Regions from separate parts of the Tessaracoccus flavescens genome, predicted to be linked through region 2. Evidence: riboswitches for the same ligand, from Rfam matches in the RefSeq annotation. Region 2 holds a riboswitch; the other holds the start of a gene.
The links. A riboswitch is a leader RNA that binds a small molecule or an ion and turns the genes downstream of it on or off. The one in region 2 is predicted to bind thiamine pyrophosphate.

Region 1 (3,393 bases), 180 kb from region 2:
CGATCCCGTAGGACGACGAGCTGAACAGGAACACCAACGATGCGGCGGAGACGATCGCGGGCGTCAGCGTCGGCACAGTGACGGTGCGTAGCACCCGCAGCGCCGACGCGCCGAGCGTCGCCCCGGCCTGGGCAAGGCGCGGGTCGAGCCGCGACCACATGGTGCCGACGGTGCGCACGACCACCGAGTAGTTGAAGAACACCATGGCCGCGATGATCGCCGTCGGGGTCCCTCCGAGGCCCGCCCAACCGAGCAGGCCGTCCTCGCGCAGGAGCGCCCCGAACGCCACGCCCACCACGACGGTCGGCAGCACGAACGGGACGGTGACCAGCGCCCGCAGAGCCGACCTCCCCCGGAAGTTGGTCCGGTAGAGCAGATAGGCGCCGGGCACCCCAAGAGCGAGGCAGAGCGCGGTCGACGCCGTCGCCGAGGCGAGCGTGAAGCCGACCGCCTTCCAGGTGCGGGAGGAGGAGAACACGGCGGTGAAACCGTCGAGGCTCCAGGACGCCCCGTCATGGAAGCCGCGCAGGATCAGCGCCGCGGCCGGCCAGGCGAAGAAGACGGCCAGGAACGCGAGCGGGACGGCGGCGATCAGGATCCAGCCGACCCACCCGGCGCCCCGGCTCAGCCGATGGCCTCGGTCCATTCCTGGATCCAGCGGTCCCGGTTCGCCCCGATCTCCTCGGCCGGGACCTCGATCGGGCTGCTGGCCAACGGCGCGAACCGCGCCCAGTCCTCCGGCAGTTCGGTGTCGATCACGGCGGGATACATGTAGAGGTTCTCCGGAATCGCCGACTGCACCTCCGGGCTGAGCATGAAGTCGATGAACTTGCGCGCGCCGATCTCGTTGGCGGCACCCTTCAGGATCCCCGCGTATTCGATCTGCCGGAAACAGGTGCCGAGCAGGGCCTCGGTCGTGCTCGACTCGCCGTCGACCGTGTAGGCGGGCGAGGTCGCGTAGCTCAACACGAGCGGACGGGGACCGTCACCGTCGGCTCCGGAGAAGTCGGTGTAGTAGGCCTCCGTCCAGTCGGAGTCGATCTTCGCGCCGTTGTCCTGCAGCGCCTTCCAGTAGTCGAGATAGCCGTCCTCGCCCTTGGCCCCGATGGTGGCGAGCAGGAAGGCCAGGCCGGGGGAGGACGAGGCCGGATTGGTGAGCACGAGGAGGTCCTTGTACTCGGGGTCGGTCAGGTCGTCGAGCGTGGTGGGCACGTCCAGCTTCCGCTCCTCGAACCAGGCCTTGTCGGCGTTGATGCACACGTCGCCGAAGTCGATCGGGGTCAGCTGGTCCGCCGCGAACTGCTGCGCGTTCCCGGGAAGGGCGGGCGACTCGTAGTCGACCAGCACTCCCTCATCGCTTGCGCGCGAGGCGAAGGTGTTGTCGATGCCGTAGACGACATCGCCCAGCGGTGCGTCCTTGGTGAGCACGAGTTGGTTGACCAGTGTTCCGGAGTCCCCCGGCGCGACATAGGTGACCTTGTAGCCCGATTCCTCGGCGAACTTCTCCTTCAACTCGTCGGGAAGCGTGAACGCGTCGTGGGTGACGACGGTGAGCGTTTCGCTCTCGCTGGGTGCACCCGGGTTCCCCGTCTGCTCCTGCGCCGGGGTTCCGCAGGCGCTGAGCGCGATCAGTGCGCCGGCGATGACAGCCGTTGACAGCGGTTTCATGATTTCTCTCCTCTCGGAGGCCCGGCACATGCCGGGGAGGTCCCACTCCCTACGCCGGTGCTAGCCGGATCAGGTTTGAGGGTCTGCGGCTCTGTCCGCACTCTCAGCGCCTCGAGGCGCTCCCCTGTGTGGCTTCCAGCCTAGCCGCCGGCGCTCAGACCGATCAACTCGTCTCAGTGATGCGCAGCAGGGCGTCGCGGATCTGGCGCGCGCGCGTGGGGCCGATCCCCTCGATCTCCATCAGGACACTCACCGAGGCGCCGAACAGCTCCTGCAGCGTGAAGTCGTCGATGAGTTTGGTGACAAGAGACGCTGGCAGCCTGCCGACCTTCGTGAGCAGGCGGATGCCGCGCGTCTCGACGTGCTGTTCGAGGTTGGCGCCGGTGCCGAAACCGAGTCGTTCCGCGACCAGTTGCCCGCTGAACAGCTCCTCTGGGGAGAAGTTGTGCAGCTTCGCGAGGTCGAACTCGGATGGATCCGACACGTTGCCCGCGTAGTCGGCCACCAGCAGGTCGCCGATGCCGTAGAAGTTGGCGGCCAGTTCGGCGTGCTGGAGCGCGACCATCCTGCCCTCGATGCCGAGCAGATCGATGTGGAACTGCATCTCCGAGGAGAGTCGTCGGGTCAGTTCGAGACGGTGGACGACGTGGGTGAGGTCGCGCAGGGTGACGGTCTCGGCCATCTCGAGCGGCGTGAACTGGTCCATCAGGTCGCCGAGCCGGGTGACCACCCTGGAGAGAGCGGCGAGCGTCTGGTTGGCCCGCGAGATGACCTGCGGGACGGTCTCGACGATGTGGCGGTGACCCTCGTGGAACATCGAGACCGTCGACATCGAGGCGGAAACGGTCACGACGGGGATCCGGGCCACCTGGGCCGTCCGGTCGGCGGAGCGGTGCCGGGTGCCCGTCTCGGCGGTCGGGAGGTCACCGGCAGGCACGAGGTGCACGCCCGCGGCGACGATGTGGGACAGGTCGTTCGACAGCACGATCGCGCCGTCGAGCTTCGCGAGCTCGCGCAGGGACTGCTCGGTGCACTCGACCCCGATCTTGAACCCTCCCGAGGAGACCTGCTGCACCTGGGTGTTGTTCCCGAGCACGATCAGCGCGCCGGTACGTCCGTGCAGGATCCGGTCGATGCCAGCGCGCAGCGGTGTCCCGGGCGCCAACAGCTTCAGGTATCGGCGGACTGTCGATTTGGGCAAGTGGTTCTCCTGGTCGGACTGCGTGATCAGTCTAGTGTCGCCCGGTGCAGTTGTTGCCGCCCAGCGTGAGTGGATGGCCCGGAGGTGCTGGTGACCTGCGACGCCAGGGGGCATTTGACCCTCACGCGACGTAAGGGTTTAGCGTCGAGGACATGAATGCAACGACCACTACCCTGATTCAGGCCCTCGGCAGCCCCGAGGGCAGCGACCGCCGCGAGGCGGCACTCGCCATGGGCGCGGCCTCGGATCCGAGCGTCGTGCCTGCCCTTCTCGACCGGATCCGCGTCGAGGAGAACTCCTGCGTCCGCGAGGACCTCACCTGGGCGATCGTCCAGCACGCCGAGACGGCCGGCCCCGTCCTGCTCGAGATGGTCGGCAGCGACGACCCGGGCGAGCGGCGCACCGCCGCCCACGTCATCTCGAAGGTGGGAGACTCCCGGCACTTCGAGGCGGTGAGCCGCCTCGTCGCCGACGAGGACCCCGATGTGGCGATCAAGGCCTACCGCGCCGCGGTCAACACGGGA
Region 2 (3,393 bases):
CACGCTCGATGCCCGCAAGTGGGAACCGGTCCTCAAACCCTGGCCGCTGCGGCCGGCTGTCGAGGGCGGGTTCACCCTGGACGACTTCATCCACGACCCGGTCGCCGGGACGTTGACCTGCCCGGCCGGGCTCACCCGCGGCGTCAGTGCCAAGGGCAAGGTGACCTTCGGCGCCGCGTGCGCCGGCTGTCCGCTGCGGCAGCGGTGCACCACCGCCGAACGTGGCCGCAAGGTCACCCTGGGTGAGCACCACCAGCTCCAACGACAGCACCGCGAACGAGCCACCGACCCGGACTTCCAGGCCGTCTACCGACGGCACCGGCCGATGGTCGAACGCTCCATCGCCTGGCTCACGCGCGGAGCACGCCGCGTGCCCTACCGGGGCGTGGCCAAGAACGACGCCTGGCTGCACCACCGCGCCGCCGGTCTCAACCTGCGACGCCTCCTCAACCTCGGGCTCACCGTCCAGGACGGGACCTGGGCCATCGCCTGAGGGTGGGACCGGGGGCCGCTGGGCCCTTGCCACGCCGCCCCGATCGAGCGCAGGATGGCCTCAGGCGGGCGGAACGACCCCGACTGTCGCACCCCAGGGTGCTGACCTCACTGCCGCAAAGACGGCCTTGGCGGCGCTCCGCCCGCCCCCCTCACGCCATACCCGCCTCAGATCACACCTTGTTCAGCGCCCTCCTAGGTCAGGAGGCGTTGGCGAAGCGCTTCGCCGAACGGGCCTTCGCCTTCTCGGCCTCGGTCTCGCGGTCCTTCGGAGGCGCCGGGGTGACGAGGTCCTCGAGCAGGTGCGCGGTGATGTGGGCGATCTCCTCGACGGCGCGGTTGAAGACCTCCTCGTTGGCCTTGCTCGGCTTCGTCGCCCCGGAGACCTTGCGGACGTACTGCAGCGCGGCGGCGCGCACCTCGTCCGAGGTGGCGGGCGGCTCGAAGTTGTTCAGGGGGCGGATGTTGCGGCACATGCCTTCAGCCTACGTCGGCGTCGCTCGATTTCGGCTCGGCGGCGGCTACAGCTCGTCGGGATCGGCGCGGTTGGCCTGTTCGACGCCCACCACGCCGGACAGGTCCATCAACTGGGCCATCACGTCGCGCGTCGAGGGCCCGCCCTGGAAGCGCATCTCGGCCCGGATGACCCTGTCACCGTCCTCGCCCTTCTTCTGCTTCGTGGTCAGCAGGGTGGTGCGGCAACCCATCGCGGTCGCCTCCTCCAGGATGGTGCGCAGCACGCCCTTCCCGTCCTCATAGGTCACCACGACGGTGGAGTGGTCGCCCGCCTGTGGCATCAGCCGGGCGATCCGCGGGCCGAGCAGAGCGGCGACGAAGTGGAGCAGCGTGGCAAGCACGGCGAGCGGGATCAGTCCGGAGCCGCAGGCCATGCCGATCGCTGCCGCAAGCCAGATGGAGGCGGCGGTCGTGAGGCCGCGCACCACGTCGCGGTTGACGAAGATCAGGCCTGCGCCGAGGAAGCCGATGCCGCTGACGATCTGCGCGGCGATGCGCGAGGGGTCTCGTGTCACCTGATACTCGGCGAGGTAGACGAAGCCCTCCACCGAGATCAGCGTGAACACGCACGCCCCGAGGCCCACCAGCGCATGCGTGCGGATGCCCGCCGACTTGTGCTGGAACTGGCGTTCCATGCCGATGACGGCGCACAGGACGAAGGCGATGCTCGCGAGCAGCACCTGGGTCGGTACCTGTCCCCAGTCGAAGAGTCCCATTGGAGCACCCTAGCGCCGCTCCCAGGCGCTCAGCCCGGGGCGTCACCTCCCGTTACCGAACCGGGTGGCGCTGCTAGGCTGGCTGGCGCCGGGGTGCCCCACACGGGGGCTGAGATCACACCCGCAACACCTGATCTAGGTCGTGCTAGCGAAGGGAGCAAGATGAGCCAGGTCACCGCCGTCCTCGAAGAACTGCAGAGGACAACGCCGTTGGTGCACTGCATGACCAACACCGTCGTGCCGGAGGTGACGGCCAACGTGCTGCTCGCCATCGGCGCGGCACCGGCCATGATTGACCTGCCGGAGGAGGCCGAGATCTTCGCGGGCATCGCCTCGGCCCTTCTGGTCAACGTCGGCAACGGCTCCGCCGAACAGCATGCGGGCATGCGCCGGGCCGCGCCTGCCGCCGTCGCCGCGGGGAAGCCGTGGGTGCTCGACCCGGTCGCCGTCGGAGCCCTCCCCGTGCGGACGGCTCTGGCCCGGGACCTCCTCGCCGACCGGCCCACCGCCATCCGAGGCAACGCCTCCGAGATCCTCGGCCTCGCAGGCACGAGCTCAGGTGGGCGAGGCGTCGACTCGACGGACGAGGCCGAGGCGGCGCTCGACACGGCCCGTCAGCTCGCCGGCGACACCGGCGCGATAATCGCCGTCTCCGGTCCGGTCGACCTGGTCGTCTCCGCAGGCCGGGTCACCCGCATCGACGGCGGAAGCGCCATGATGCCGCTGGTGATCGGCACCGGCTGTGCCCTCGGCGCGACCGTCGCCGCCTGTCTCGGGGCGGCCCGCCCGGCCGGCCTGGACGAGCATGACGCGGTCGTCGCCGCCCATGCCCTCTTCGGCATGGCAGGCAGGATCGCCGGCCACGAGGCGGTCTCGCCCGGCTCGTTCCGGACGGCGTGGATCGACGCGCTGCACGGCTGGAAGCCCGGCGACATCGGTCAGTGGACCACGATCACGGAGGCGTGAATGCAGGCGAGACCTGATGAGGCCGCGAAGATCGACTGGCGGCTCTACTTCGTCACGGACACCGCGCTGTGCGGCGGCCCCGACCGCGTCGCACACGTCGTCGAGCAGGCCGTCCTCGGCGGCGCCGGAGTCATCCAGATCCGCGACAAGACCATGACCGACGACGAGTTCGCCCAGCTCACCCGCGACTGCATCCTTGCCACCGACCGCGCCTTCGACGCCACCGGCCGCAGGGCGGCGGTGTTCGTCAACGACCGGCTCTCCATCGCCGACCGGTTCGGGCTGCACCTGCACCTGGGGCAGAGCGACGGCGATCCCGAACACGCGCGCCACGTGATGGGCGAGGACACCCTGATCGGGCTGTCCATCTCCAACGACGACCAGCTGGCCGCCGAGCTCGCCGACCCGACGGCCGACGTGCTCGGCATCTCCCCCGTGTGGGCGACGCCGACGAAGAAGGACACCGACCCCGCACTCGGCCTCGACGGCGCCCGCCGGATCGTGCACACCACCGCCGGGCGCGCCGTCACCGTCGGCATCGGCGGCATCAACCTCGACAACGCGGCCGACGTGATCGCGACCGGGGTGGACGGCATCTGCGTCGTCTCCGCGATCGCCGCCGCGCAGGCCCCACGGGCGGCCGCCGCCCGACTTCTCTCCCAGTGGAGGACCTCATGAACCCAGCCATCGCGCTCAGCATCGC

Region 1: another riboswitch for thiamine pyrophosphate. It lies ahead of BW733_RS04625 (thiamine ABC transporter substrate-binding protein); the one in region 2 lies ahead of thiM (hydroxyethylthiazole kinase).

What each region holds. Positions count from the first base shown of each region.
Region 1 covers NZ_CP019607.1:944,550-947,942, reverse strand. Annotated here, with positions in the region: gene BW733_RS04630 (ABC transporter permease) at 1-646, opposite strand, end outside; gene BW733_RS04625 (thiamine ABC transporter substrate-binding protein) at 625-1,668, opposite strand; TPP riboswitch at 1,698-1,804, opposite strand; gene disA (DNA integrity scanning diadenylate cyclase DisA) at 1,832-2,869, opposite strand; gene BW733_RS04615 (HEAT repeat domain-containing protein) at 3,022-3,393, shown strand, end outside.
Region 2 covers NZ_CP019607.1:1,121,689-1,125,081, forward strand. Annotated here, with positions in the region: gene BW733_RS05500 (IS1182 family transposase) at 1-493, shown strand, start outside; gene BW733_RS05505 (DUF2277 domain-containing protein) at 693-968, opposite strand; gene BW733_RS05510 (MgtC/SapB family protein) at 1,014-1,724, opposite strand; TPP riboswitch at 1,804-1,898, shown strand; gene thiM (hydroxyethylthiazole kinase) at 1,887-2,690, shown strand; gene thiE (thiamine phosphate synthase) at 2,691-3,368, shown strand; gene thiD (bifunctional hydroxymethylpyrimidine kinase/phosphomethylpyrimidine kinase) at 3,365-3,393, shown strand, end outside.